DNA from 3 places in the Bradyrhizobium sp. 33ap4 genome. Region 3 is predicted to be linked to each of the others. Evidence: riboswitches for the same ligand, from Rfam matches in the RefSeq annotation. Region 3 holds a riboswitch; each other region holds the start of a gene.

Region 1 (10,110 bases), on a different contig from region 3:
GATCTGCGGGCGAGGAGCGCCGGCATTTCCTATGCGAGCCGCGCCCTCAGTGCGGTTCCAGCGGAGGCGCGTCGAAGCATCTGCGCCAGCGCGCGCGTGCACGACATGACGATCGTTACGCAGCCCCAGAGCGGCTACGACAGCTATGACAACGTTATTCCCAAGGAGATCCTGTCTCAGGCCGGCAAGCCAGTTCTGTATCTGCCAAGCGTCTTCCACGGCGCTCTTTCGGCCAGACGGGTCGGGATATGCTGGGACGGCAGCCGCCCTGCGGCCCGCGCGTTGCACGACGCGATGCCACTGCTGCGCGAAGCCGACGCGCTGACCATCATCGCGATCACTTCTGCCCACAAGATCCCGGCAGAAAGTTCCACCGAGCACTTGGAACAGTATTTTGCACGGTCAGGGCTTCCTGCAAAGATCGTGTCGCTTCCGGCATCCAAGTCGGCGCACCGCGCGCTCTTGTCGCTTGTCGCGGACGAAAGCCTCGACCTGCTGGTGATGGGCGGATACGGCCGCTGTCGGCTGCGCGAAAGGCTGCGCGGGGGCCTTTCAGCAGACCTGCTTCGTGAAAACTCCGTCCCGGTCTTGATGTCACACTGAAGGCAAGAATTTTCGACGCGACATGCCTCATCGGCTGAGGGAGGCACCGGCCGACCGCCGATCTGAAGAACAGGAGCGCCGGCTGTTTGGCTTTCGTGCACCCGCCGTCGCTCGCGAGGCGGAGCCGCTGAGCCTGCGCCGCCATTTTCGAATATTGCACCTACGCTACCGGTCTCGAGGAGCGTGGACAATCTGGTCACCGCTCTACCCGACGATGTCCGAGCTCAAGCTGAACACCGGTAAGCCGGCATGCAGCTCCCCAATCCAAACGCAGCCCGGTCGACTTTGAGCCGTATTTGATCAAGCAAAGGGCTGCGCCGCACGTATTCTTACGTATAAATACTTAGTGGGTTCTACTTAGGGGAAACATCCAAATTTTCTACTTCGTTGGAAGCGGCCAATCTGCGTCCTATCGACGTTTCGAAGATCGAGTCCGCCATGTACGTACAGGCCGCGAGTATTCACGAGATCAGCCATCATCCGAGCAGCGTCTTGCGTGGCCAGCCTCGTACCTATGGACCGTTTGGTATGGTTGCGACCCCGATGCGGTTCGCCCGCAACAGCGAGATCTATGGCGAGGACGAAGCAGCGGAATACCTATATCAGGTGGTATCGGGTGCTGTGAGAAGCTACAGGATTATGGTGGATGGACGTCGTCAGATTGGCGCGTTTTATTTGCCCGGTGACATCTTCGGCTTTGAGGCAGGAGACAGCCATATCTCTTCGGCGGAGGCGGTCTGTGAAACGCACCTTTTGACGGTGAAGCGCAGTGCCCTCATCGATCGCGCCAGCCACGAGAGCGAGCTCACACGGCAGCTCTGGGATGCGATGGCGCTTGAACTCCGCCGCTTTCAGGAACATCTGATGCTCCTGATCAGCAGCGCTGAAGAGCGCGTCGTGTCATTCCTGCTCGATATGTCACGCCGCGCGACGAAGAACGCTGCGATCGAACTGCCCATGTCGCGGCAGGATGTTGCCGATTACCTTGGTTTGACCATCGAAACAGTTTCACGCACGCTCACTCAACTTGAGCAGAATGGCGTGATCGCGCTGCCGACTTTGCGCCGAATCGAGCTACGGAGCGACAAACTGCCCAGCCGCTTTGCGCAGGATCTGGGGTAAGCTCGAGAGGCGCTGGGAAATACGCAAACTCTGAGCATCGAACGTCCGACAAATCGCAGCGCACGACGGACGCCCGAACCTCTGCTTGGGCGATCTAGATGGATGCAGGATCGCTATTTACATTGTTCCTCCGTGGAGCACCGCAATGATCATCGATTTTTTGCTTCGAGAGCATCGCAACATTGACCTGCTTCTGGTCGCCCTCCAACGCGAATTGGAGATTTTTGAGCATGGGATCCGTCCAGACTATGAGGTAATTCGCGCGATTATCAGCTACTTCGAGGTTTACCCGGAGGTGTACCATCATCCTCAGGAAGACCTGATTTTCTCCAAGCTTAGAACTCGCGACCCGGACGCGGCTGCAATCGTCGGCGATCTCGCGCACGAACACCGGGAAGTCATCGACCGTCTGCACCACTTCGCTCAAGCTATCGATGGTATCCTCGCGGATCGTGAACTCGTTCGGCAAGACGTCAGCAACATCGTACGCGACTTTATATTGCGGGAGCGGCACCACATGATGTGGGAGGAACGAGATTTCTTCCCCGCCGCCGTTAAGGCTCTATCGGCTGAGGATTGGACCGAAATCGCATCCGCCCGCACCAATGACGGGGATCCGTTATTCAGCAAGACAGCGGAAGCGACATCCGATGCGCTAAGAGCGCATATTCTAGAATTGGAGCAAGAAGCTGAAGCCGAACGGAGCTCGGTCGCTTTTTCGTCCGCAATGGCCGGCAAGCCGCCAGATGGCGCCAAAGCCGATGGACCGTAGTTGATCGCCGACGTTTCACGATGGGAAGTGGACGTCATGATCGTCCTGTTGAAATGAAGATGATAATCTTCCCGGCGCGCATACGCTGCGCACGGCCAGGACGAAATCCGTGATCGCTTTCCTTCAGTCACCCGATTGCAAATGGCATGGCCGAAATCCATACACTCCGGGTCCGGCAGGTTCCATGACCTCTGCGTCGGTAGGGTGGTGGCAATATGGCTTGGCCTACGCCACGCTGATCACGCGCCAAACGAACCCCACACCGACCGATCGGAATGGATGGTTGCGGCCGCTCGTCGAGCGCTCCGGCCGGCACAGGGAATGAGCTTAACCGATTGCGGCTTGGTTCGCTGGCCGGATTGGGTCCCAACGAACTACGGAGGCACGCGCGGATAGGATGCTGCTCATTGCGGCCGGGCGAGCGCCTCATTGCGTCCCAAAGTGCGATGCATACGCCACGGGCATGCCCTACCAATTTCGGCAGGATGGCCACGACGGTCCGACGCGATATTTGAGCCAGCGCAAAGCTTATCTGCTGCGTGTCCGGTAATCTGACCCAAGGAGGAAGAAAGGCATCCGAATGCGACCGGACTTGGCAGACTCCTACGGGCAGCACCGGCTGCCACGCTACACCAGCTATCCGACGGCCCCCCATTTCTCAGCATCGGTTTGCGAATCCGACTACCAAACGTGGCTCAAGTCGTTGGACGCCCAGCAATCCGCCTCGATCTACGTTCACGTGCCGTTTTGTCGAAAGATGTGCTGGTATTGTGGCTGCCACACGTCTGTCACGAAACGCCAGGAGCCGATCGCGATCTATGCAGCGGGACTGCGGACTGAAGCTTACCTCGTTGCAGAAACCGTTGGTCGACGACAACCGATCTCTCATATCCACTTCGGGGGCGGTACCCCGACGATCATGACGCCTGAAACATTTGCTGATCTCGTCGGTTCGTTGCGCCATTCCTTCGCTGTCCTGCCCGATGCCGAGATCGCCGTAGAGATCGATCCACGCACGTTGAGCGAGCCGATGGCCGAGGCGCTGGGCTTTTGCGGGGTCAACCGGGCGAGCCTTGGTATCCAGAGCTTCGATCCAGTTGTTCAGCACGGCATCAATCGTCTGCAGAGCTTCGGACAGACCGCGACCTCGGTCGATCGGTTACGCCGCGCCGGCGTCGGCCGGATCAATTTCGACTTGCTCTATGGCCTGCCCCTGCAGACCGTCGCTTCGTGCCTCGACACCGTCGCCAAGTGCCTCGAGCTTCATCCGGACCGGTTTTCGGCCTTTGGCTACGCGCACATTCCTTCGTTCAAGAAACATCAACGCAAGATCGATGCGTCCAGCCTACCCGACAGCGTCACGCGCCACCTCCAGGCCGAAACCATCGCGGGAGCTTTGGTTGATGCTGGATACGTTCGCGTAGGCGTCGATCACTTCGCCTTGCCGAACGACAATCTCGCCCTAGCGAGGCAGGAAGGCGGGCTGAGGCGCAACTTCCAGGGCTATACTGACGATTGCGCTGACGTCCTGATTGGTCTGGGCGCCAGCGCCATCGGCCGTATGCAACAGGGGTTTGCCGCAAACGCGGTCTCGACCAAGGACTACCTTGCTCGCATCTCCCAGGATCGGCTCGCCATCGCAAAGGGCTATTTACTGACCGATGACGATCGCTTCCACGCCGAAATCATCGAGCGAATCATGTGCGACTTTGCGGTTGATCTTTCCGAGATATCCCGTCGTTACGGCCGGGATCCTAGATTAGCCGTTGTCGATCATTCTCGCCTCGGCAGCCTTATCGCCGATGGCGTCGTGGCGATTGATGATGACCGGCTCACTGTAGCCCGGGGCGCAGAGTTCCTGGCCCGGTGCGTCGCATCAGTCTTCGACGCTCACCTCCTTAGGTCCGGCGCTACACATAGTCAGGCGGTCTAGCGACTAAGCGAAACCCAGCGTTTCAGATCCGAGCTCAGTATCCCCGCAACTGGGCTATGCTTTTGGATGACGACCAATCACACCGCTGAAGAGCACGCCGATCGGCATCCCGTTCGCCCCGTCTGCCAAGTTGTACAAAGATTCAAACAAAGCTTGGAACCCGCGGACCAAGCTGGCGTAAGCAGGGCCTGCATCAATAGCAAGTCCGCTCATTGGATTGGTCAGATCATGCTTTTTCCGTCGGCAGTTTCGTATAGTCGCGTTGATCTAGCTTATCGTTTCCGGCAGAAACGCCTACCAACGTGCGCTTTTGGCCGGCCCCATGACCGCCCGACTACCGCCCATCGCTCAACTCGGCAACACGTTGCGAAGATGCTCATCGACGACAAACCTTAGTGTAGATTTTCTATCCCAGGCAATATCGGCGGCATACCGCGGCATAATTGAGCTCCGCTGAGCTTGTGTTTTAACTGTAGTCAGATTTTCGGCGGATGTCCTCGCCGTGATCGAACCATCGGCTGTCCTCCCTCCGCCGATGGACGTCGGTGCGATGCATAGCAGCGTCGCTCCTCCCGGACACACTTCGCCCGGCCGCTAAAGGCGGCCGGGCTTTTTTCGTTCCCCAAGTCCCCTCACGATCACCGAGTGCGCAAAGTCCCACAAGCGATCGGCTTTCTCGACGAGAGACAACAGGCCAAGGCTCAACGGTCGACGGGAGCGGATCCAGCGCGCAGCTCGCGGGCGGCAGCGACCATGTTGACCAGTGCTGGGCGAACCTCCTCCCATTTCCGCGTCTTCAGGCCACAGTCCGGATTGACCCAGAGCTGCGAGTCCTGCAGCCGCTTGCGAGCCAACGCCATGAGTCCCGTCATCTCGCTGGTCTCGGGCACGCGTGGAGAATGGATGTCGTACACGCCCGGCCCGATTTGATTTGGATATTTGTAGTTCCGAAACGCGTCGAGCAATTCCATCTTCGAGCGCGAGGTCTCGATCGAGATGACATCGGCGTCCATTGCAGCAATCGCATCGATGATGTCGTTGAATTCCGAGTAGCACATATGGGTATGAATCTGGGTTTGATCGGCGACGCCCGATGAGCAGATGCGGAAGCAATCCCCAGCCCAGTCGAGATAGGCCGCCCACTCCGATCGACGCGGTGGCAACCCCTCGCGCAGCGCTGCTTCGTCGATCTGGATCATGGTCGCACCCGCATTCTCGAGATCCCTGACTTCGTCTCGGATCGCGAGCGCAAGTTGGCGGCAGGCCTCGCTTCTGGGAATATCATCGCGAACAAACGACCAGTTCAAAATCGTTACCGGTCCGGTCAACATCGCCTTCATCGGCTTGTTGGTTAGTGATTGCGCGTAGCGCCACCAGTCCACGGTGATCGGCTTCGGCCGCGAGACGTCGCCAAACAGGATCGGTGGCCGAACGCAGCGCGAGCCATAGGATTGTACCCAGCCGTTTTTGGTAAATGCGAAGCCGGAGAGTTGCTCGCCGAAGTACTGCACCATGTCATTGCGCTCGAACTCGCCGTGCACGAGCACGTCCAGGCCAATGTCCTCCTGCCAACGGACAGCACGCGCAGTCTCCTCCTTGAGAAACTTGTCGTATTGCCCGTCGCTCATCGAGCCTCTCGCGTGCGCCGCGCGGGCATTACGCACCTCTGCGGTCTGCGGAAACGATCCGATCGTCGTGGTCGGAAACGCCGGCAGTTTGAAGCGCTTGCGTTGGATCTCGGCACGGCTGGCAAATGGGCTGACGCGCCGTCGCATGGTCTGATTGATCGCACTGATCCGGACGGCGACATTGGCGTCACGGATCTTCGGGGAAGTTCCGCGGCGGGTGGTAACGCGCTCCGATTCCGCAAGAGCGTCGGCGACATCTTGATCGCCTGCGAGTGCCCGTGCCAAGGTCGCAAGCTCGCGAATCTTCTGAACCGAGAACGCAAGCCAACTCTTGACATCGGAAGCAAGCTCCGTTTCGAGTTCAACATCGACCGGCACGTGAAGCAGCGAACAGGATGGGGCGATCTGTACGCGATCCTTGCCGAGCTTCGCAATGGCGGGATCGAGCCGCTGGCGCAGCGCCGACAAATTCGTCCGCCACACATTGCGACCGTCTATCACGCCGAGTGACATGACGAGTTCACTTCGCCCGGCAGCAATGATCTGATCCAATAACTCCGGCGCCCGAACCAGATCGACATGCAGGCCGGCAATAGGTAGGCGCAAGGCGGTGTGAAGATTGTCGCCAAGGTGGCCGAAATAGCTGGCAACCATGATCTTGATGGCCGGCCCTTCCTTGGCGAGCCGGCCATAGGCATGCAGCAAAGATTTTTTTGGCCCCTCATCCAGATCAAGGACCATGCAGGGCTCGTCAAACTGAACCCAATTTGCTCCGCGTTTGGCCAATTCCTGCAGAACCTCGATATAGACAGGTAGCAGGTCATCCAGGAGTGACAGTGGCTGGAACGCGGGATCCGCACTCTTGCCTAGCTTCAAGAAAGTGACCGGGCCGATCAGGACAGGGCGAGTCTGAAAGCCAAGGGCCTTGGCTTCCTCATACTCCTCGATAGGCTTGCGAGAGGAGAGCCTGAAAGTCTGTCCCCGATGAAATTCCGGAACCATGTAGTGGTAGTTGGTATCGAACCACTTGGTCATCTCCTGCGCGGGTGCGCCATAGCCGCGAGGTCCGTGACCGCAACTCGCATCCTGACTGCCGCTTTGTGAACCGCGTGCCATGGCGAAATACGTCTTGAGAGAAGCAGGCTCGGCTTTCGAGGCATAGACTTCCGGGATGGCGCCGACCATGACACTGGTGTCGAGCACCTGATCGTATAGCGAAAAATCGTTCGACGGAATGATGGTGACACCGAGGGATTTCTGGCGCGCCCAGTTCGCCGCACGTAGGCCGGCTGCGTCCTCGAGCAACTGCTGTTCGCTGATTCTTCCGGCCCAATAGCTTTCGAGCGCGAGTTTAAGCTCGCGTCTTGGACCGATGCGCGGCGTTCCGAGCGTGGCAACCGGAAGCGAGAGAAGAGACATAGCGTTAACCCCATGTTGGGGGCAAAGGCCATGGCGGACGCAGGCAGGAGACGTCGCGCGAGCGACGGCTGCTTGGCGCACCACCGGGACACCCCGCCCGTGGACGAACATATTGTCGGGGCAGGTCTCCTGGCTCGCGGGTCATCGCCACTGTCCGGCCTTCCCGAAGCCGCGCAGGCTTCAGTGACTCTGTTGGACAGCGGCTCGCCGCTCACAGTTGCGGGGGCAGCGCCGGCATCACCGGCTTCCCTCTTAGCTCCGGATCAAACAGGAACCGGAGAACCTCGACGACTTGGATTATCGGCAAGACAACTCCGCCGTCAACCTCTCAAATTGATGCTGCGACGTCTCCTACGTGTTGACGATGCACGGCCACTCTTGATCGGGACGTTGAAGGCACTCTCCAATCACAAATATCGGGGTGACCATCTGCGAGGCGCGTTGGCGTCGGACCGCGCGTCAGATCATGGAAGAGACGAATGCGGCCTGGGCGATGAAGGTCACGGTGCCGAGGCAGGACGCTCTTCACGCGATCCAGCTTTCGAACATTCATCGAGCACCCTTCGCTACGTCCCCCTTTCTCCACCAACAACCAGTGTGAATAGGCGCGCTATACGCTAAATCCGCCGGCATACTCAGCGAGCATGTTGATCTACGACCAATCCTGGTAGGCGCCATGCGGACGTTTTTTGGCGATACTGCGAAAAGCAAGCATAGTGAATCACCAACGAAAAGAGTAGCTCGCAATGAAAATGGCTGTTTGGAGTGCCCTCACCGTCTTTGCTGCTGCCGTCTTTGCGGTCGGCCTGTTCGGCTGGATAGCAAGGCCACTTATGAACCCGGCCGTCAGACAGATGCTCTCGAACGTTTTGAGCAGTTCAAGCCGAAGCTAGCTCAACCCGAGGCTTGGCCTTCTTGCCCGGTCGATACGACTGCATGGAAGCGCAGCTCCTCCAATGTTGACTACGGCGACGAACTGATAGACGCCGGTCACGAAGCGGGCCATCACGCGAGCGGCGAAGGCCTCGTCCCATCGTCTGCCTTACTTTTGAACTTGCGAGCGCCAATTCCTAATCGCTCGCCGCTGATGGGCGGCTTCGCCTCGTTGTCGGCCATAAAGCGCCTAGCACAACCGGCTGAGGCACTCTCGACCTTGGCAGCAGCGGCAACGACCCCGGACCACACCGGTTCGATGGCGGCAAACCTGCACTCAATTGTCGTCTGGCTTCTGGCAGCGAGGCTTTCAAAACTGCGCTGCTCGGAGATCCAGTGCGTGACAGGAATGAGCCACGAAAGTCGCTGCGAATAGGCTTAATGGCAACATAAATAAGGTGCGCAGGTCGGGAAGTCGACAAAGGCGGCACAAATCTGGTGCGAACTGCCTGCTATTGCCTGGCACGAAGAATGCAAGTCCTCGCTTGCCCAGGCTTCTCCTCCTGGGCTGGTCCAGCATTGCAAGTTGAAGCTTTGGCTGACCACTGAAGTTAGCGGCGCGTGACATCGAGGGACAGCGCCTGCAGCGCGGGACATCAGCAGGTGCTCGCGTCACGTTGCCGCTAACTTCTAGCGATCTCGTAGAGCACGTCGAAGATTGTCCGCTTTGGAATTGACGCGTGGATGAGAACCAGATGGGCCGGCAGCAATGAAGAGAATGTCTGGAACGCGCGTGCTTTGGTTCTGTCTCGGTCGATCGCTGATCTGCCTGGCCGGGCTGGCAGCGACAAACAGCAACGTTCGCGCCAACGACAGCGCGCTTGTCGAAAGGGTCAAGTCAACGTGGCGAGCGCAAGACGGCGAGACTATAGAACAAATCATCTCCAAGGTCTCGAAGGTGGCTCACTTCGTCCCTCGGTCATGGGGAGTCGCTGAAGGAATTGACCGAACAGAGTATGTGTACTTTTCGTGGACCAGGCACCAAGACAACAAATCAGACGAACAGTACGCAATCACTTGGAAGATCGCGACCGACGGAACGATCAGACTTGCGTCGCCATATGCCAAGCCGATTGAATTGGGTTGGCGCGCCTTTGCGCTCTCGTTGATCGCCAGTGAGGTCACCGATGGCGAAAGGGACGCAAATCTCCGCTTTCTGCACGATCCTGTTAACTTCAACTTCGTAACGACCGCACAAGGCAAGCTCGGCGATCTTCTGCGGCACGGCCGGTGCCATATCATTGAGCCCGTTGCAGTGGATTACGTGGCGAAACCGAATGACAAGCCGACGAAAAAGGGTGATCTTTGGCGCGTTCTGCTTTTGGTGAACTGCAAGATCCCGGGGCCCCATTATTTTACTCGCAACGGCGTCATCGCTTTCGAGAAAAGCGAAGGACAAGATTGGGAGCCTCAATCTTTTTTTGCCAAGCGTATCGCAGCCTTTCCTCCAGGCTCTTGGTTCGATCGCATAGAGCCAAATGAACGAGAAACAATAGAGAGGGCGCGAAAGGCCTCGGCCAATGATCGCACGGAGCAAGATCGCGGCGCAGCTCCTTGACGCTGAGCGCCTCTGAGTAGCGGCCAAAGCACACACGCTCGGAAACGTTGACGTGTGCTGTTCTGTCTTTGCGACAGACCGGCAGCCTCTCTCGCAGCTTGTCACAGGAAAAGGCACACACAGCACTGTTGCTCGCGGCCCA
Region 2 (10,110 bases), on a different contig from region 3:
CTTGCCGGTTCTCAGCGCGCGGGCACGCTCGCCGAACGATTCGGCATCCTGCAGGAGACGTCGGCCGCGCCGTAGCAGATCCTCGCCTTCTGAAGTCAGTTTGATCCCGCGGCCGACGCGATCGAACAACGGAATTCCGAGTTCGTCCTCGAGCGCCTGGATCTGGCGAGAGGCCGCCGGCTGGCTCAGACGCAGCTGTTGCTGAGCGGCGGCAAAGCCGCCTGCCTCGGCAACGACGACGAAGGTGCGCAGCTGGCGAAGGTCCATTTTCAATGCACCAAATGCATGAATAGATGGATAATAAATGCATTGGACACATTGAGCAAGCCGCGACATCCTTACGCCGCCCAGCCGAGATTTGTCCAAAAGGGGAATCGCGATGTTTGACACCGAGCGTTTCGTTGCCGACTGCCGCGCAGCGTTCGCTGCGGACCCGTCTCACCGAGCCATTCATGAGGTCGTTGCCCGCGCGATGTCTGAACCGGCTGCGGTATTCAAGGGACTCGGCGAGCCGCAGCGTCCCGAAAGCCGCGCGCTCTTCCATTCCGAGACGCTGACCATCCTCAACGTGGTGTGGCCCCCCGGCTATATCGTGCCACCTCACGACCATCACATGTGGGCCGTGATCGGCGTTTATGGGGGCCGTGAGGACAACGTCTTCTGGCGGCGCATTCCGAGCGAGCCGAACAGGATCGAGGCTGCCGGCGCCAGGGCCTTGTGCGTGCGCGATACCGTGCCGCTCGGCACCGACATCATCCATTCGGTGATCAATCCAATCGACCGGCTGAGCGGCGCAATCCACGTCTATGGCGGCGATTTTTTCGCCACGGAACGGAGCAAATGGGATTCGTTGACGCTTGAAGAGGGCCGCTCCGACCGCGAAGAAGCGCGCCGCAACTTCGAACGGGCGAGCGCGCGTTACGAAGCAAGTCTGCGCGAGGCCGCCGGCTGACTGCAGCGCGCTTAAAGAAGTAGCCCATCCATGCTTGCTTGCAGATGTATGACCCAAAAGTCGAGCCACACATTCAGTGTCGTCCCGGGCTTGACCCGGGACCCATAACCACAAATGACAGTAGTTGCGCGACGCTGGGGCCGCAGCCCTCTTCAACAACACAGCCCTGTGGTTATGGGTCCCTGCTCCCGTGCGCAATTGCGCACTAGGCAGGGGCGACGATTGTGGATGGAGGCCGTGCCACACATTCGCTGTCGTGCTGGCCTTTGCCAGGACGACGCATCGGGAGGATCGCGGGCCCGTTCAGCCCGCCGGTCCGGAGCGGCCCCCAAAAACAAAAACGCCCCCGAGACGGGGGCGTTTTGCGTGTGATCGCCGGGGCGATCCCGAAGCGGACTTTAGTCCTTCTTGAGGAAGCCCGAAAATTTCTTCTGGAAGCGCGAGACGCGGCCGCCGCGATCCATCAGCTGCTGGGTGCCGCCGGTCCAGGCCGGGTGCGATTTGGGGTCGATGTCAAGGTTCAGCGTGTCGCCTTCCTTGCCCCAGGTCGAGCGGGTCAGGTACTCGGTGCCGTCGGTCATGACGACCTTAATCGTATGATAATTCGGATGAATATCGGCTTTCATGACAGTTCCTTCGGCGCGCCGGCGCCCGTCTCAAGATGTCTGGAATACGGGATTTGCGCGGGTCTATAACCCATGGAGCCCGCCAAAACAAGCCAAGAAAGGGCCTAAGCCCATCACCGGATTGGGACTTTACCGGATTTGCCAGCCGGGGGTCGGCGGGCCTATGTGGGGGGCGATAGAACCGGTCTAGATTGATGAGCGTAGCCGAACAGCTTGAGACCCCGCGCGGCGCCCCGCAGCCTCCGCGCGACGCATTGCTCGATGAGGAAGCCTTCATCGAGAGCCAGATCACGGAGCCGGCGAAGAGCCGTGCCCGGTTGCGGCCGTTGCTTGCGCTCGCGCCCTATGTGGCGCGCTACAAGGGCCGGGCGATCCTCGCGCTGATCTCGCTGACGATCGCCGCGATCACCACGCTGATCGTGCCGGTCGCGGTGCGGCGGATGATCGACATGGGCTTCACGCCCGAAGGCATCGCGATGATCAACAGCTATTTCAGCGTGATGATCGCGGTCGTCGCGGTGCTCGCCTGTGCCAGCGCCTCGCGCTATTACCTCGTGATGACGATCGGCGAACGCATCGTCGCCGATCTCCGGCGCGACGTGTTCGCGCATCTGATCTCGCTGTCGCCCTCGTTCTTCGATTCCGCGCGATCAGGCGAATTGGTGTCGCGGCTTACCGCCGACACCACGCAGATCAAGTCCGCGGTCGGCGCGTCGGTGTCGATTGCGCTGCGCAATCTGATGCTGTTCTTCGGCGCCGCCGCGATGATGGTGATCACCAGCCCGCGGCTGTCCGGCTTCGTGCTGCTCGCGATCCCTATCATCGTGATTCCGCTGGTGGCGTTCGGCCGCTGGGTGCGGCGGCTGTCGCGCACCGCCCAAGATACGCTGGCCGATGCCAGCGCCTATGCCTCCGAGCTGGTCAACGCGATCCGCACCGTGCAGGCCTATACCGGCGAACGGCTCGCCAGGACGCGCTTTGCCGGCGAGGTCGAGCAGGCCTATCAAGCCGCGCGCAGCTCGACCAAAGCACGCGCGGTGCTGACGCTGATCGTCATCTTCATCGTGTTCGCCAGCGTCGTCGTGATCCTCTGGGTCGGCTCGCACGATGTGCTGGTCGGAACCATCAGTCCGGGCCGGCTCGGCCAGTTCATTCTCTATACGGCGTTCGCCGCGAGCGGCCTCGGCCAGCTCAGCGAGGTCTGGGGCGAGGTCTCGGCCGCATCGGGCGCCGCCGAGCGGCTGTTCGAGATCTTGCGCGTCAGGCCGCAGATCGCGGCGCCCGCGTCGCCGCGCGCGCTGCCGCAGCCGGCGCGCGGCGATGTCGGTTTCGACAATGTCAGCTTCGCCTATCCGACCCGGCTCAACGCGCTTGCGGTCGATGAAGTGTCGCTCTCGGTCCGGTCAGGTGAGAAGGTCGCGATCGTCGGCCCGTCCGGCGCCGGCAAGAGCACGCTGTTCCATCTGCTGCTGCGCTTCTACGATCCGAAATCGGGCACTATCTCGCTCGACGGCGTGCCGATCCGGCAGGCCGATCCGGCCGAGGTGCGCGCGCGCATCGCGCTGGTGCCGCAGGATTCCGTGGTGTTCGCCGCAAGCGCCCGCGAGAACATCCGGTTCGGCCGGCCCGATGCCAGCGACGCCGAGGTGGAGCGTGCCGCCGATCTCGCCCATGCCACCGAGTTCCTGCGCCGCCTGCCCGAAGGCTTCGACGCCCAGCTCGGCGAGCGCGGCGTGACGCTGTCCGGCGGCCAGCGCCAGCGCATCGCGATCGCGCGCGCGATCCTGCGCGACGCGCCGCTGCTGCTGCTCGACGAGGCGACCTCGGCGCTCGACGCCGAGAGCGAGACGCTGGTGCAGACCGCGCTGGAGGAGTTGATGCGCCACCGCACCACGCTAGTGATCGCGCATCGGCTGGCGACCGTCTTGTCCTGCGACCGCATCCTGGTGATGGACCAGGGCAGGATCGTCGAGCAGGGCACCCACGCCGAACTGGTCGCCGCGGGCGGACTCTACGCCCGGCTGGCCCGGCTGCAATTCGAGGGGATCTGAAAGAATTGGGGCTCGGCGCGCTCCGCCTATGCGATTCCTATGCAATCGGGCGCGCGCTCCCCTCGAAAACCTATTCCTGCGCAAGGATAGTCGCGCCGCGCCCGACCTCCATCGACAGCCGAAGGACGTCCGGCGCGCGGGGTGTTCGACTGATGCGCGAGAATGCGACCGAACCGGAGAGCAAGCTGCTCCGTGCCTGGCAGCTTGCCGTGCTGCGCTTCGCAGTGACGCTCGACGACGACGATCGGATGCACGCGCTCGGTGTGGCCGGCGAGGTCGACCGGCTAGGCGGCGCGGCCGATGACGCCTTCCACTTCTTCCGCAGGACGACCGCGGAGCTGTGCGCGGCGATCTCCGGTCAGGGCGCGGATCAGGATGCCGTCATCCGGCGGTTCCTGGCGCAGATCGACAATGTCAGGCTCAAGCGTGCGGTCGAAGCGGCGATAGCCAGGGACCGCACGCCGCCGAAACTCGTGGCGAGCCGCGTGAAGCCCGGCGCCGATCTCTGGCGCGGGCTGCCGTCGCGGCGTGCAACCGGAACGTAGGAGGGGCCTCACTCTGCAATCGCCATCACGGCGCGGCGGATATTCCGTCACAGCATGTCGCCACAACCCTGGCCGGCTTGCTGCGATCAGTGCGATGCGCTTCTCTGTGCTCGACAGGAGACCGGTCGGTTTCGGAATGCGGGGAGTGGCGAGATGGGTGGCTTGGTGATCAGCGGCGGCCGGGTGGTGGATCCGGCCAGCGGGATGGACGCGATCGGCGATGTCGCCGTCGTCGACGGCAAGATCGCCGCGGTCGGCACCGGCCTCGGCGGTTCCGAACGGCAGATCGACGCGACCGGGCTCGTGGTGGCGCCGGGCTTCATCGACCTGCACGCGCATGGCCAGACCATTCCAGCCGACCGCATGCAGGCGTTCGACGGGGTGACGACCTCGCTCGACCTCGAGGCCGGCGTGTTGCCGGTCGCGTCCTGGTACAAGCGCCAGGCCGAGAAGGGCAGGGTGCTGAACTACGGCGCCGCCGCCAACTGGGCCTTCGCGCGCATCGGTGCGATGACCGGCTCGAATTCGGAGAGCTCGCTGGAATCGTTTGGTGCCGCGATGCGCGATCGCCGCTGGATCGAAAACGTCGCGACCGAAGGCGAGGTCGGCGGCATCCTGGAGCGCCTCGCCAACGGACTGAACGAGGGCGGCATCGGCATCGGCATTCTCAACGCCTATGCGCCGGGCGCCGGCGTGCAGGAATTGACCGCGGTGTGCCAGCTCGCGGCGGATCATGCGGTGCCGACCTTTACCCACGTCGCCTACATGTCGCGGATCGATCCCGAGAGCGCGGCGGAAGCCTATATCCGCCTGATCGGCTATGCCGGCGCCACCGGCGCGCATATGCACATCTGCCACTTCAACTCGTCGAGCAAGACGGATATCGAGCGCTGTGTCGCGCTGATCGCGAAAGCGCAGGCGCAGGGCCTGCCGATCACGGTGGAGGCCTATCCCTACGGCACCGGCTCGACCGTGCTGGCGGCGACCTTCTTCAGCGATCCGAAATTCGAGGAGCGCAACGGCCTCGGCTACGATTCGGTGCAGCGCGTGACCGACGGTCACCGCTTCGGCAGCCGCGAGGAATTGCTGGCGGCACAGGCCGAAGAGCCCTCGACCTTGGTGCTGTGGCATGTGCTCGACATCGAGAACAACGCGCATCATCGCGATCTGCTCGATATGGCGGTGCTGTATCCGGGCGGCGCGATCGCCTCCGACGCGATGCCGTGGACGCTGTCGGACGGCCGCCCCTACAGCGGCGACGCCTGGCCGCTGCCCGACGATGCCACCTCGCATCCGCGCTCGGCCGGCTGCTTCACCCGCTTCATCCGTGAATGGGTGCGCGAGCGCAAGAAAGTGTCGCTGCTCGAGGGCATCCGCAAATGCGCGCTGATCCCGGCCGAGATCCTGTCGGCGAGCACGCCGGCGATGCGGGCCAAGGGCCGGCTGCAGGTCGGCGCCGACGCCGATGTTGTGGTGTTCGACTACGAGACGCTGAGCGATCGCGCGACCTTCTCGGCGATGAATCGTCCGGCGGAGGGCGTGCGGCATCTCGTGGTCAGCGGCCAGCCGCTGATCAGCGATGGTGTGCTCGATGTCGCGGCGCGTCCCGGCCGGCCGGTGCGCCGGCCTATCACGGGGGGGTGAGGTGCCGGTCCCGATCCTGCTGGTCGCGGGCTTCCTCGGGGCGGGCAAGACCACGGTCGTCAACCATCTGCTGGCGCATGCGCAAGGGCGGCGCATCGCCGCCGTGGTCAACGATTTCGGTGCGATCAATATCGACGCCGAGCTGATCGCCGGCGCCAGCGACGGCGTGGTCAGCCTGAGCAATGGCTGCATCTGCTGCACGCTGGAGGGCGACCTGCTGCGCACGCTCGCCACGTTGCTGCGGCGTGATCCGCGTCCCGAATTCATCGTGATCGAGACAAGCGGGATCGCCGATCCCGCCGATATCGTGCGCAACCTGATGGATCCCGTGATCTGGAAGGAGGCGCCGCTGGAGACCGTGCTGTGCGTGGTCGACGCGACGCAGCCTGCGGCGATGCTGAACGATGCGCTGCTGCGCTCGCAGCTCCGGGCGGCGGACGTGGTGGCGCTGAGCAAGGTCGATCTGACTGACGCCGCTGCGTGCGCCGCGATCCGCGACGCCGTGCGCGCGGTGCGTCCGGCGGCCGTGGTGGTCGATGCCTTGCATGGCGAGGTGCCGGCCGCGCTGCTGTTCCCGGCGGACCTCGATCATGTGCCGGCTCCGCGCGAGACCGCGCCGCGACGGCCGGCGTCCGATCGCTTCGAGACGCTGAGCTGGACCTCGGAGCGGCCCGTCGTGCTGCCGCGCTTGCAGCAGGCGATCGGCAGACTGGCGCCGAAGCTGGCGCGGGCGAAGGGATTGTTCGAGACGGTGGAGCAGCCCGGGCGGCTGACCGTGCTTCAACTCGCCGGCGGCCGCGCGACCCTGGCTGCGAGCGGCGTGCCGTCGCCCGGCGTGCCGCGCACGCGCATCGTGTTCATCGCCGAGATGGGTGCGCTGTCGCGCGCGGAGATTGATGAGGTGATGCAGGGATGCGTCGAGGCTCAGTGACGCGAACCTACGTTTCCCGTCATACTGAGGTGCGAGGGAAGCGGCGTCTCGAAGGATGAATCGGCCACCAGCCGGGCCGTGCATCCTTCGAGACGCGCGTGCCGCGCTCCTCAGGATGACGGGTTGCCTTTCGGCGTCAGCCCTCGACGTCGCTGTGTCATCGCCGCAGCAGCATCTCGCAAAGCATGTGTGCGACGATCATCGAATTGACAGCCCTGCCGGCACCACCTATCGTTTTTGCCGACGGTTCCCTTCGGGGATCAAAAGGGAATGCGGTGCGAGGGTAACCCCAATGCCGCAGCTGTCCCCGCAACTGTAAACGGCGAGCCTTTCGTCAATTTGCCACTGGGCCATCGGCCCGGGAAGGCGTCGACAGGCGATGACCCGTGAGCCAGGAGACCTGCCGTCAGTCGTGGTCACACGCGAGCACATCGGGCGGGGGCGTCCTGGTGGGATCGGAGCACTGCCTTTTCGGCAATGCGCCATCCGCGTTCGCGGTGACGTGCCACGTTACCGCGAGTCCTTTCATGTCTCCGTCCTCTCCCGTTGCGCGCAAATGGCGCCTCGGTCTTCTCTGCTCCCTGTCATCGCTGCTGTTGCCGGCCGAAGGCTCGGCACAAACGCCGCCACCAACCAGGCTCGATCCGATCGAGGTCGCGCCCTCGGCTGCGGCAAAGCCGAAGCCTGCGGCGCGCAGTCGTGACACGGCCGCCGCGGCGCGGCCACGGCCGAGGCCCGCGACGGCCGCCGCAGCCGGCAGCACGTCGCGCGCGGCTTCGTCGGGCACACCAGGGACGGCATCGCCGACGCTCAATGCCACCACGCAGGGCGGCACCGGCAGTCGTCTCAACCTGACGCCGCTGCAGACGCCGGCCAGCGTCGAGATCATCACGGCGCAGACCATCGCTGAACGCGGCCAGCATAATGTGCTCGATGCCGTCACCCAGGACGCGGCCGGGTTCGTCGCAACGCCGGCGCCAGGCAACGGCGGCCTGTCGTTCAGCACCCGCGGCTTTGCCGGCAGCAACTCGGTGATGACGCTGTATGACGGCACGCGCTTCTATATCGGCTCCGGCACGCTGACGTTCCCCTACGACACCTGGTCGACGCAGCGCATCGAAGTGCTGCGCGGCCCGGCCTCGGTGCTGTACGGCGAAGGCGCGATCGGCGGCGTCATCAACGTGATTCCGAAGAAGCCGCAGAGCACGCCCTATAACGAGGCCGAGGTTTCGCTCGACAGCAACATGACGCGGCGGCTCTCGGTGGACAGCACCGGTCCGATCAATCCCAATGTGTCGTACCGCATCAACGCCACCGGCAACATGTCGGACAGCTGGCTCGATCGCGACAAGACCTCGAACGCGGTGGTCTCCGCTGCCGTGCGGGTGCAGGCGTCGGACAATCTGGCCTTCACGCTGTCGGAGGACTACGGCGACCGCAGCCCGTCGCGCTATTTCGGCACGCCGCTGATCAACGGCTCGATCCAGGATGCGCTGCGCTTCAAGAACTACAACGCATTGGACAGCGCGATCCGCTATCAGGACAGCTGGACCCAGTTCAAGACCGAGTGGGACGTCGCCGACGGCATCAAGGTCAACAACACGCTGTATTATCTGACCAGCGAGCGGCACTGGCGCGACATCGAGAACTACACCTGGAATCCGAAGACCCAGCTGATCGATCGCACGAGCTATATCGAGATATTCCACGACCAGAAGCAGCTCGGCAACCGGATGGATACGACCTTCAGCGGCCACGTGTTCGGCCTTGCGAACCAGGTCGTCGCCGGGTTCGACGTCAACCGGATCGACTTCACCCATACCAACAACTCGCCCTATGGCGGCGCGTCCTCGGTCAATCCTTATGTGTTCGATCCCGGATCGTTCTTCGCCACGACGACGGCGACCACGCCGGGCTTCAACGCGATCGTCAATCAATACGCGCTGTTCGCCGAGGATCGGCTCTCGCTGACCGATCAGTTGTCGCTGGTGACCGGGGTCAGGTATGATCGCCCCGAAGTGGACCGCACCGACTACAAGACGCCGGCAAACAGTTTTGAGACGACGCTATCGGGCACTAGCTGGCGCGCGGGCCTCGTCTACGAGCCGATCAAGAACCTCGCGTTCTATGGCCAGTACGCGGTCGGCGTCGATCCGGTCAGCAATCTGATCTCACTGTCGACCACGCAGAAGACATTCCAGCTTGCGACCGGCAAGCAGACCGAGATCGGGGTCAAGCAGTCGTTCTGGGGCGGCCGCGGCGAGTGGACGCTGGCCGCCTACGAGATCGTCAAGACCGGGCTCACGATTCCCGATCCCGGCAACCCTACCGGCGGCGTGGCATTGCAGATCGGCCAGCAATCATCCCGCGGGGTCGAAGGATCGATCGGGCTCGCGCTGAACGACGGCTGGCGCGTCGACGCCAATCTTGCGCTGTTGCGCGCCAGATACGACAACAACAGCCAGGTGGTCGGCGGCAAGATCGTCAGCTTCAACGGCAATGTCCCGGTCAACGTGCCGCAGCAGGTCTCGAATGTCTGGCTGACCTGGGATTTCGCGCCCAACTGGTCGGTCTATGGCGGCGTGCAGATCGTCGGTGCGATGTACTCCGATCTTGCCAACACCCAGCTGCGGCCGGGCTACAACGTGGTCAATGGCGGCGTCAGGTGGAAGCCGGACGACCGCACCACGGTCGCGTTCCGCCTCTACAATCTGTTCGACAAGCCTTACGCGGTGACCTCGAACGGCACCGGGCAGTGGCTGCTCGGTGTGCCGCGTACCGCCGAATTGTCCGTCAACGTGAAGTTCTGACCATGCGCAACGCTCTGATCCGGCGCGGGCGGCGGTGGCTCTATATCGTCCATCGCTGGATCGGCATTGCGACGTGTCTCCTGTTCGCGATGTGGTTCATCTCCGGCCTCGTCATGATGTACGTGGCCTTTCCGCGCCTTACCGACAGCGAGCGCCTCGCCGCGCTTCCTGTCATTCCCTGGAGCAAGGTGCGGGTCACGCCTGATCGCGCGATGGCGATCGCAGGTGTCGAGCGTTATCCGCGTGACCTGCGGCTTTCGATGATGGACGACACGCCCGTCTATCGGGTGACCGGCTGGAAGGGAGGGACGATCACCATTTCGGCGACCGACGGCAGCGTGATTGACCGGATCACGCCGGACCAGGCGCTGGCCATTGCCGCTCATCATCCGCATGCCTTGCAGCCTCGCTTGATCGAAACGATCACGCGCGACCAATGGTCAGTCACGTCGCGCTTCGATCCGTTGCGGCCGCTCTATCTGATCGGCCTCGGTGACGCCGATGGCACCGAGCTCTATGTTTCCTCGCGCACCGGCGAGATCGCGCTCGAC
Region 3 (10,110 bases):
ATCGGGATGTAGCGCTTAAGATAGTTGTCGCCGACCTCGACGTCCGATTGAGTGAAGAAACGGAAGATCTGGGTGAGCAGCGCACGTTCGCTGTCGGTGACGCGGTCCGACGCCCAGTCCTTGAGGTCTGCCCCGAGCGGCACCTCCTCTCCCATCCAATGAGTCTGCTGCTGGCGCTTCCAGAACTCGTAAGCCCAGGCGTAGCGATCGACGTCGTAGCTGCCGGTCGAGTCGAGGAGGCCGACGCGCTGCTTGCCGATCAGCGCACGCGGATCGACGGACGAGAGATCGATCACTGACATGCGAGGCACTCCTCATAGTCGGTGCGCTGCTGCGATGGTTGCGGCGGCGCAGCCTTGTCGTCATCGGCGATGGCGCCGGCGAACGCCGCGCGCGAAATAGATTTTGAACGGCAGTAGTAGAGGCTCTTCACCCCCCGCTTCCATGCCGTCCAGTGCAGCATGTGAAGATCCCATTTATCGACGTCAGCTGGCAGATAGAGGTTGACCGACTGGCTCTGGCAGATGAACGCGGCGCGGTCGGCGGCAAGTTCGACGATCCAGCGCTGGTCGATCTCGAAGGCGGTGCGAAAGACCGCTTTCTCGATTTCCGAGAGGATGTCGAGATGGGCGACCGAACCCTCGTGGGCGATGATCGACTGCCAGATCGCCGAAGTATTGGCGCCCTTGGCGGCCAGCAGCTTGGCGAGATGCCTATTACGCACCGAGATGGCGCCGGACAAGGTCTTATGGGTGTAGATGTTGGCCGGGATCGGTTCTACGCAAGCGCTGGTGCCGCCGCAGATAATGCTTATCGAGGCGGTCGGCGCGATCGCGATCTTATGGCTGAAGCGGGCCATCACGCCTCGTTCCAGGGCATCCGGGCACGGCCCCCGCTCGCGCGCGAGCGTCACGGATGCCGCATCAGCATCGCGACGGATTTTCCGGAACATGTTCAGATTGAACGACTTGGCCACGACGCTTTCCATCAGAATGCTCTTGGCCTGCAGGAACGAGTGGAAGCCCATGACGCCAAGGCCGACGGAACGCTCACGCAAGGCGGCGTAGCGGGCACGCTTCATGACGCCCGGCGCCACCGTGATGAAGTGGGTCAGCACGTTGTCGAGGAAGCGCATGACGTCCTCGATGAAGCCAGGCTCCTCGTTCCACTGGTCCCAGGTCTCGAGGTTGAGCGACGACAGGCAGCACACCGCGGTACGCTCCTCGTCGCGATGATCGATGCCGGTCGGCAGGGTAATTTCGCTGCACAGGTTGGACGTTGAGACCTTGAGGCCGAGCTCGCGCTGGTGCTTAGGGAGCGCGCGGTTCACCGTGTCGATGAACAAGAGATAAGGCTCCCCCGTCTGCAGCCGGTTCTCCAGGATGCGTTGCCACAGCTGGCGGGCGTCGATTTCGCGGATAACGTCCTTGGTCTTCGGACTGCGCAGAGCGAACGCAGTGCCGGCGCCTACGGCATGCATGAACTCATCGGTGACGTTGATGCCGTGATGCAGGTTGAGACTCTTGCGGTTGAAGTCGCCGGACGCCTTGCGGATCTCGAGGAACTCCTCGATCTCGGGATGGTGGATATCGAGATAGACCGCAGCCGAGCCGCGCCGCAACGAGCCCTGGCTGATCGCCAACGTCAGGCCGTCCATGACGTGGATGAACGGGATGATGCCTGAGGTAACGCCGCCCTTCACCTGCTCGCCGATCGAGCGAACATTGCCCCAGTAGGTGCCGATGCCGCCACCGTTAGAGGCAAGCCATACGTTCTCGTTCCAGGTGCCCACGATGCCTTCGAGCGAGTCCGACACCGAGTTAAGGAAGCAGGAAATCGGCAGGCCGCGCGTCGTGCCGCCGTTGGAGAGCACCGGTGTGGCTGGCATGAACCACAGCCGAGACATCCCATCGTAGAGACGTTGGGCATGCGCAACATCATCCGCGAAGGCGCAAGACACCCGCGCGAACATGTCCTGGATCATTTCGCCGGCGAGCAGATAACGGTCGCTCAGCGTCAGCTTGCCGAACGGCGTCAACAGGTCGTCGCGCGTCCGATCGAGCTTGAGATCGGCCGGCTTTGGCGATGGCGCAAGGGGGTACGGCAGCGGGGCCGGCGACGGCGGCGGCACAAGACACAACTCAGGCGCGCTGGGCTCTGCCTGCAATGGCTGCGACCTCACGCGCGCCGGCTCCTCAATGAGATGACCATGCTGATCGAAATCGTAAGACGGCGACATCGGCAACCCCGCGATGTTAGGCGGGGGAACTGCGCGGATGACTTGCGAGGAAACCGGTCAAACGTCTCCGGCTGCAAGCGACCCAACGGGGCACCCCGCCCGAGGACTTTCGTTCAGTCGCGGCAGGTCTCCTGGCTCGCGGGTCGCCGCGGCTGTCGGCCTTCCCGGCGCTGTGCTGCGCCAGTGACCATGATGACAACCGCTCGCCGCTTACAGTTGCGGGGGCAGCCCCGGAGTAGCCGTTCGGCGCACCGGGTTCCCTCTTAGCTTCCGACCTACAAAATGTTGGGGCCAGAAGACCGTGACTGACTAGACATAGGCACTACTCGCCGGGATTCGTCAACTGGAGACGTCCAGATTAAAACGCAAAAATATACCGAAGCCCGGACGACTTTGTCGCCGCTGTCGGCTTCTGCTGCAGGTGATTGGATATGCCGTTGGGCTGCAGCACCGGTTTCCGTCAAGCCTGCGCAAAGGTCGAGGAAATTCCTGGCTCGCACGTCGCATTGATGGAATCTAAGAAACGGCGCGTCAGTAGAGGAGCAATTCGGCCAGACGCTTGATTTGAATCGCAGCGCTCCTGCTCGCCGCGACAAATGGCATCTGGACGAATTCGTTATCCACTCGCGGGCGAACAACATCGGCTCTGGCGCGCCGTCGACCGGAATGGCCTCGCATCCAGCCCCGAACAGACTCGCGCTGCACAGTGGTCCCACGCCTGTCACGGCTCCAGCGCGACCTGCAAGCCCTCCTTACTTTCAACATGAACGTAACGGGGTCCGATCGGCCGTCCCCTGCCGCTGGCGACAGTGACAATGTCTTCCAGAGGCGTGGCGCGCGCATCCGCCTCGGGGCGAGACAAGATCAGATCGGCGTGAAACAGCCCTTCCGATTCGAGGCCGGTGGCATCCACGCCAAGGGCCGCCAAGCTGGCCAAACAGCTCTCAAATTCTTCAGCATCGCGAAAGCGACGCTGGATAAACGTTGCGCCGGCAAGACGTTCTGTCACAAGACCACGGTTTGCGAACGTCGCGGCGAGCGATTCAAATGGGAACATTCGTAGCACGAAGGAGATAATCCATGGTTGCTTCTCTGCCGCATCGAGAATCTCGCTGAACGTCTTCTCGGTAACGTAGCCGATGCATCCGGTCGACATGATAACATCCACGGAGCGGAGAATGCGCGCGCTGTCCATCGATAGCGCCTCCTTTTCAAGGTCAGCGACAATGCCCTGCTCTAAAAGGCCAACACTCTTCGCATAGCTGACCGCCCGGGCCGACACATCGAGGCCGATAAAGCGTGCCAACCCGACATCAGGCCAGGCTGCATAGAAACTGCGATCGAGACTCACCAATGTCTCAGAGCTGATCGCTCTCATCTCACGCCGGGCGTAGCGGTGACGCAAGCCCGCGAAGGTCAGCGGAAAGCGATGCACCGCTGCATTGATGCCGTACGAACAACCAACATCGAGCACGACGGGCTTGAGGCCGGTGGCCGAAGCTTTCGCTGCCAGTATTTGGCGCACAACCGGCTCAGCCACGTCCGGTATCATATAATCCAGGTCTCCGAGGACCGAGAAATATGCCCTCGGATCATCCGAAGCATAAATATCGTGGAATGCAGCTTTAGACCGATTGATGCGCGAGAAATCTATCCGCAACGCAATGTCTCCTCTCATTTGCAAGCAGCTCGACGGCTGTTGCCTTCGTACCCGCCTGCACTTTGGTTATATAGGGTGTAGGCCCTTACATCCGCCGATGCGGCAACAGAAGCGGCAAGTGAACAAGCGCATCACCCCCCTCTGCGCGTCGCGGCGCGAACGATCCTGCTGTTGTGCGAAGAAACCATCAGCCCGCTCAGCCCACCGATAGAAGCTTATTCAGAGATAAGCTGACGGCGCCGGCGCCCTTGGAGATGAGCGAAACCTGAATGACGCGATCGTCAACATCCCACAGGTTCGTCAAGGCCGAATCGAAATGATCCCCACCTTCCGGTTTACCTGCCGGATGCCAGGCGGTCGGCCACCAACGAAGCTGCACCTTGCTTCGAAGCTGCCTGCGCAAGACTATCATGAAACTGGTCCCGCACCGATAAACAGCCGCTGGAGAACCATTCAGCCGGGTTGAGAGAGATCGAGGCAACGGCAGGCAACATGAGAAGAACCGTTTTGTCACGTGATGAGATTGGCACCGTCGTGAGCGCGAATGGGCCAGCACCCTAGAAACGCAAGCTGACCGAAAGCTGACGAGCCTTCGTCACCTGATGATCATCCGAGCCTTCGTCACCTGATGATCATCGAGCGCGAAACCAGTGCCCCATCTTGAGATGCTCCGGAGATCTTGCGAGATCGTTGGACCAGATCAACGAATGCTGCGGATCGGCAGACGGGAGGCCGTTAACTTGACAGACATGGCACCAGGCCAAGTGAACGCAACCATACGAAGCTGACACCGGCATTGAAAATCCGTCCGGCCTTACTGGCAAGGCCATGTCATCAATCGTGTCGAAATCGTCTGAGCGCCGTCAGCTTCTCGAAAGCTTGTTCGTCCTAGCATACGGCGTGAATATCTAGACGGCGGTGTCCCCATGGATGGTCGCGAAACTGAGCGCTGGAGGCACACCGAGCAACAGGATGCAAATGGTAGGACCTGTTGAACTCTGCCGCTCAACACTCCTTGTTCGTCGCGATCTCGGGCCGCAACTAGGTGACCGTCTTGTGGTGCACCCTTATATCGGAGAACGTATAATGTCAGTCGACCTATCGCCAACCGCCAATTCAACTGTGGCTTTACCCGGAATGCCCGCCCCGCCCTCTTCGGCGCAGGACTTTTCCAGCTTTCAGGCGATGCTGGTCGGCCTCGCGTCCAAGGACACGACCAGCGATCATTCCGCACCGCAGGAGCCGGCACCCACAGACGCAGCCAAGCAACTGACAGAGGAACTCACGCGGGAGACGCGAAGTATCCTTCCACCGGAGATTAGGGCAGCACTGGATGCATATCAGGATGACCCACAGCCGTCCTGTGCTGCGAGCAGCCCAATCATTGCGGAGGCACCCGTACAAAGCTCAAGGATCACCTGGAACGGTGGCACGCTGACTAATGCAGAACTGCAGATTGTCTCTGTTCTGAACCGCCACAAGGACAAATGTCCGCTTGATTGGAAGTCCCTGGGAGATTTGGCCAACGATCCCTCGACACCGCCGGACCTAAAGGCGGCGATCGAAGCGCTGCAACAGGACCCGGAGCTCTTCTATGCGATCGGTTCGCAAGGCGACGGCCGCTGTGGCGGCAAGATCAAGGTGGGCGATCTCTGCGGCTTTTCCGATCACCATCCCCAAGTCGCCGCGTTCCAAGAGCAGCGGGCGCGGACCTACGAGCAGAACTACATACCATCCGACGGGACCGGAAATGGTGAGCCATCGGTCATGACCCTGACCGATGCCCTGCGCGAGCTCTACCGCTATTCCGATAACCTGCCCAAGAACTTGAGCCTTGCGGATTTCAGACACATCGTGGACGGCAACGCCGACATTGGCAAATGCCCCCCACAGGTCCTCGCGGCCGCTCAATATTTTCTCGAGCACCCGGATCAATGGAAGCAGTTGTACGGCGGCTCGATCGATAAGGTGCACAAAGAGTACTTTTTGCAGGTCGCTTCATCATCGATGAGTCTCAGCCGACCCGAGCTGAGCACACTAAACACGATTAACAACAACCAGGACGCTTTCTTTGGAAATGGCGTTCTGACCCGGGAAAAGCTCGCGAGTATGGTGGACGACAAGAACCTTTCTCCCGAGGTACGAAAAGCGGCCTCCCAGCTGCTCTCGGATCCTGTGCTGTTTGGGTTGATGAACAACGCGATTACCGGCTACAAAACCCACCACAAGTTTTTCGACTTCGGCGGCGGCCATACGGTTGATTCCGGAAACATCAGCAGAAATGATTTCAAGCAGTTCTTCAATAACATGTCTGGTGCGAACCGCGCTGCTCCGCAGTTGAAGACGCATGCCGCTCAAACGCCAGCCGAACAGGAGGCTACCGCGGACATGATGAATGGCGTGGCAGACCAGCCCGACATCAAGTCTCCCAAGAAGAACGGTGGCGCCCTCATGCATGCACTTGATGACGTGCTGAAGGTCGGCTCGAAGCTGCTCGACTGGACAGCGACGGCCGTTGGTGTACTCGGCTTTATTCCAGGGCTAGGTGAGCTGGCCGATCTTGCTTCAATGGTGATCGAGGCCGAGGCGCAAGCTGCAAATCTTCTGCACACCGCGATCAGCGGTGGCAACATAAAACAGGCGCTGGAGGAAGCCGGGCTCAGTCTCGCGGCGCAGGCCGTGGGCTGCATCGCCGGCCCCGAGGTCAAGATAGCGATACGGGAAGGCTTGGTGAAGCAGGCAATTCAAGAAGCGGCGACGGCCGGCATCAACCTGCCGGTGTCGATCGCTCAGTCCTACGCGGAGAACTATCTGGATAACCTCAAGGCACGGATTGAATCCGAGCGCACGCAAGCTGCAGGTGCCTACGCCTAGTCGTAGCGGCACTATCGACACAGAGTGAAGCTGGAACGAAAGGCTAGCTTGCGAGGTCACCGCGCGGTAGGGTCGTCCGCGCGGTGCGGCTTCCGCAAGCTCCGCCAGCATTCGATGCTTACACCGGCGAGCGTATTGGCGCTAGCTAAACCAGCGCATTTGTCGGCTGTACTCGAGCGTCCGACCGACATTCTCACATCGCGTGCGCCAACGCGAAGATCTCGCCGGGCTGATTGCGCCTCCCATCGCGCTGTCAACTTTACGCCGCCACAAGCCGGACGGAGCAGCGAACCTCACCAGTTTACGTCGTCGGATCGAGAGCACATTAGTGATTCGTGAGGCTCAAGGTCCTTGTCTCCGGCGCATCGTGATCGTGTCCGACAAAGTGGACCAATTTTTATGGTCTGCCACGAGCGGAACTGGAGGATCGCTCTTCGTTGCTGACTCGCATAAGCAACTTCAACCTGCCGCCCCGCCTTGGGGCAGGATGGAGACAAGTCGCTGAGTGGCTCGAGGCAAGTAAATTGCCGAATGAGGTGCGAGTAGTCCCGCCTGGGTCCCCTGAGATTGGGCCACATCAGATCAAGCCGATTTTATCCGTCCTGGGCGCTTACATTCCGCTCATTAAAGCTGCGCTTGAAGGAACAGCGGGCTTGCCTGATCAAGTGCCACATCGGCGAGGCCTTGTTATCAACTCTCTGATCTGCAGCTTTCGCCGGCCCACTGCCGATATATGAGGCGGCTTGAGCAGAAGCAGCGTCAATGAGATCGGCTCACTGTATTTCTGCGGCTCGTCAGCTTGTCGAAAGCTAATGCTTGCATAGTAGACGTGATGGAGACTCCTTCCACCGCACGAACGAAGTTTGAAGTAGGAGAAACCCGATGCGTATTTCCAGCTCAAGCGCCGCTGGGCACCTTGATTCCGACCTCCATGCGGCTGGCGGCGCCAAAAAGGGATCCCGGGCCCCTGGTGAGCACGATGATCATGGTCGATCGACTGGTGCAGGAGCTCCCGTAGATGGCGGCACGTCTAGTCCAGATGCTGGCTCGCAAGCCGCCGCTATGCAGCAAGCGTTCAACGTCGCTCTCGGCGCCGTCCTTTTCCAATTTGCAAGTGGTGCAATGGGCAAGCTCGACGATACCATGGCCGAGACAGAGGAGGATTCCTGACCTCGCATGTTGCGGCGTCAGGAAAATCAGAGCCGCAAGTCGCGGCAATGTTCGAACAAACAGGAGAAACAATATGGCTGATAAGGTTGGTGCGTCCCATTCCTCGACTGCAGGTGGCGCAGTTGGTACTGCTACTGCAGCCGCTGGTTCCACCGCTGCTGAAGCTGCCGGAGAAGCGGCATTCAACAGGCAACTCGCCGCACTGACTGCCACCAGCACGAAGGCAGCTGAAAGGGATGTGGAACTTCGCGTCGTCACGACCGAGCTCTCGACCGTCAAGAAGGTGGCCGACGAGCGGGTGCAGTAACGGATGAAGCGGGACGGCGTTATATCCTCCCGCTTTTGCCGGCCGCATGATCTGTGAAGTCGCAACAGGCCGTACGGCTTTGCCGTACGGCCTCGTTCTTCATTCAGGAGGCGACCGTGAATGAACCAGCTTCCCCGCTTTTCGAAGTGTTGTCGGGGTCCTATTCTGGGCTGACCGGCAAGGCGGGTGGCGGCTCGTGCTTGATTGGCAGCAGCCTCGATGCTGATTTGGTCTTCGTCGAGCAAGGCCTCGAACCGCACCATCTTCGCGTCAGCTGGCATGTCAGCTCGATCGAGATCGAGGCCCTTGCCGCGGACGTCGCGATCGAGGGCCGCGACTCTATTTCGCCAAATGAGATCGTTGTTCTCCCTCTTCCTGCCGTCATCCGTATGGGCGCGATGTCCATTCGCTTGTCGATCGAGGGCTCTCAACAAGCCGGCTCTACCGGCCGCCGGCATGTACCGATTACCGTGCTCGCCTTGGTCCTTATCAGCTCTGCCGCAGTTGGCACTGTCTCAACGAGCCTTATCCAGTCCGACGGCGCCGCGGTACTGAGCACTTCGTCCTCCGCCGCGGACATTGGCCCCAAAGTCGCGCTCGCCGCCCCTGATGCTCCGGCCGCCGACGCAGCTGCTCGACGGCTGCAAGGGGAAGTTGATGCAGCGGGCCTGCTCGGTATCAAAGTCGGTTCTGGGCCGGGCGTTGTGACGGCCGATGGCACCATTACGCCTGCCTCGCTCGCTAAATGGCGGGAAGTCCAGCAGCGATTCGATGTCGACAGCAATGGTGGTTATACGCTCGTCAGCGCGGTCGCCATCAAGGATGAGAAGACGCCCCCCGCGATTGCCGTCCAGGCAGTTTGGCGCGGAAACGACCCTTATCTGGTCATTTCTGGTCAAAAGTATTTCGTGGGCGCGCTCTTGAGCAATGGATGGACCGTAAAGGAGATCGAGGACGGACGTGTGCTGCTGACACGCAATGGCCAGCTTGCTGCTCTGTCTTATTAAAGTTTTAGCCCTCGGGCAACGAAGGAACGTTTCATGACTAGGCTGCCGCAGCGGTCCGTAGAGCTTGGCACCGCCTTTCAGGGAATCAACAACGAGCATCATGCACCTGTCGTCGCCCCGGCCACATCTCAGGCCAGTGGCATCGGCATCGACAAGGTCCAGGGAAAAGGCGGCAACGCTCACACGTCAGTTGTCCAAGACCGCGCGGCGCAGGAGCGGTTGGCTGCCAACACGATCGATAACGCGCTCGAACTCAAGTCAATCGATCCAATCTCGCGGATCAATCCCACCGACGCCACCGAGCACGCAGATAAGATCGGAACGAATTCGGCACTTGCATGGCTGAACGGCCCCAATCTCGCGGATAGCCTGCTCTCCTTCGTCACGCCGCGCCTGCGTCATTCGCATGTTGTGCGTCCAGAGCAACAGGGCCTTCTCCTCGAGCGCCTGGCCGATGCGCTGTCAGCCGCGCCAGAGGGCTCGGTGGCACGCGAAGGGGCCGCGCTTCTGCGGCTGGAGCTACGGCGGTTAATCCTGCTCCGGCAGTATCACAACGGCTTGATCCAAGGTTAGCGATGCCAGATCCGCGCGGAGTGCAACACTTCACACCTACCCAGTCGTCGAATGTTTTCAAAACCGATGGGGTGGTGCCGATCTCTGGGCCCGAGCGCGATTTGCTCTGCGCGCTTTCCTATGTCCACCTTGCGTGCGGGCAGAGCGCACACAGTCTGGCTCTTTTACGGCCCGTGGTTCACGAACATTCTCAAGACGTCGAGCTGCTTCGTATCCTCGCCTATGCTCTCATCTCAGAGCGCCTCGGCGAGGAAGCGCTATCGGTATTGGACAGGCTGGA

The links. Region 3 has a riboswitch for cobalamin ahead of Q2M23_RS29280 (ribonucleoside-diphosphate reductase subunit alpha). Riboswitches for the same ligand answer to the same signal wherever they lie in the genome.
Region 1: it holds a riboswitch for cobalamin, as region 3 does, so the genes downstream of both, metE (5-methyltetrahydropteroyltriglutamate--homocysteine S-methyltransferase) here and Q2M23_RS29280 (ribonucleoside-diphosphate reductase subunit alpha) in region 3, are expected to answer to the same signal.
Region 2: it holds a riboswitch for cobalamin, as region 3 does, so the genes downstream of both, Q2M23_RS31425 (TonB-dependent receptor) here and Q2M23_RS29280 (ribonucleoside-diphosphate reductase subunit alpha) in region 3, are expected to answer to the same signal.

Annotation. Positions count from the first base shown of each region.
Region 1 is NZ_JAUMTJ010000012.1:105,265-115,374, reverse strand. It holds gene Q2M23_RS11715 (universal stress protein) at 1-603, shown strand, start outside; gene Q2M23_RS11710 (helix-turn-helix domain-containing protein) at 1,042-1,725, shown strand; gene Q2M23_RS11705 (hemerythrin domain-containing protein) at 1,871-2,497, shown strand; gene hemN (oxygen-independent coproporphyrinogen III oxidase) at 3,078-4,430, shown strand; gene metE (5-methyltetrahydropteroyltriglutamate--homocysteine S-methyltransferase) at 5,132-7,477, opposite strand; cobalamin riboswitch at 7,579-7,779, opposite strand; gene Q2M23_RS11690 (hypothetical protein) at 8,154-8,786, shown strand; gene Q2M23_RS11685 (nodulate formation efficiency C protein) at 9,129-9,968, shown strand.
Region 2 is NZ_JAUMTJ010000050.1:24,659-34,768, forward strand. It holds gene Q2M23_RS31390 (LysR family transcriptional regulator) at 1-390, opposite strand, end outside; gene Q2M23_RS31395 (hypothetical protein) at 380-952, shown strand; gene rpmE (50S ribosomal protein L31) at 1,351-1,578, opposite strand; gene Q2M23_RS31405 (ABC transporter ATP-binding protein/permease) at 1,773-3,629, shown strand; gene Q2M23_RS31410 (hypothetical protein) at 3,782-4,174, shown strand; gene Q2M23_RS31415 (amidohydrolase family protein) at 4,328-5,818, shown strand; gene Q2M23_RS31420 (CobW family GTP-binding protein) at 5,820-6,749, shown strand; cobalamin riboswitch at 6,977-7,172, shown strand; gene Q2M23_RS31425 (TonB-dependent receptor) at 7,277-9,559, shown strand; gene Q2M23_RS31430 (PepSY domain-containing protein) at 9,562-10,110, shown strand, end outside.
Region 3 is NZ_JAUMTJ010000044.1:4,583-14,692, reverse strand. It holds gene Q2M23_RS29285 (ribonucleotide-diphosphate reductase subunit beta) at 1-302, opposite strand, end outside; gene Q2M23_RS29280 (ribonucleoside-diphosphate reductase subunit alpha) at 293-2,182, opposite strand; cobalamin riboswitch at 2,343-2,558, opposite strand; gene Q2M23_RS29275 (class I SAM-dependent methyltransferase) at 2,961-3,917, opposite strand; gene Q2M23_RS29270 (nodulation protein NolB) at 4,096-4,311, opposite strand; gene Q2M23_RS29265 (HrpF/NolX family T3SS translocon protein) at 4,986-6,773, shown strand; gene Q2M23_RS29260 (nodulation protein NopA) at 8,017-8,250, shown strand; gene Q2M23_RS29255 (hypothetical protein) at 8,367-9,257, shown strand; gene Q2M23_RS29250 (hypothetical protein) at 9,291-9,830, shown strand; gene Q2M23_RS29245 (histidine kinase) at 9,833-10,110, shown strand, end outside.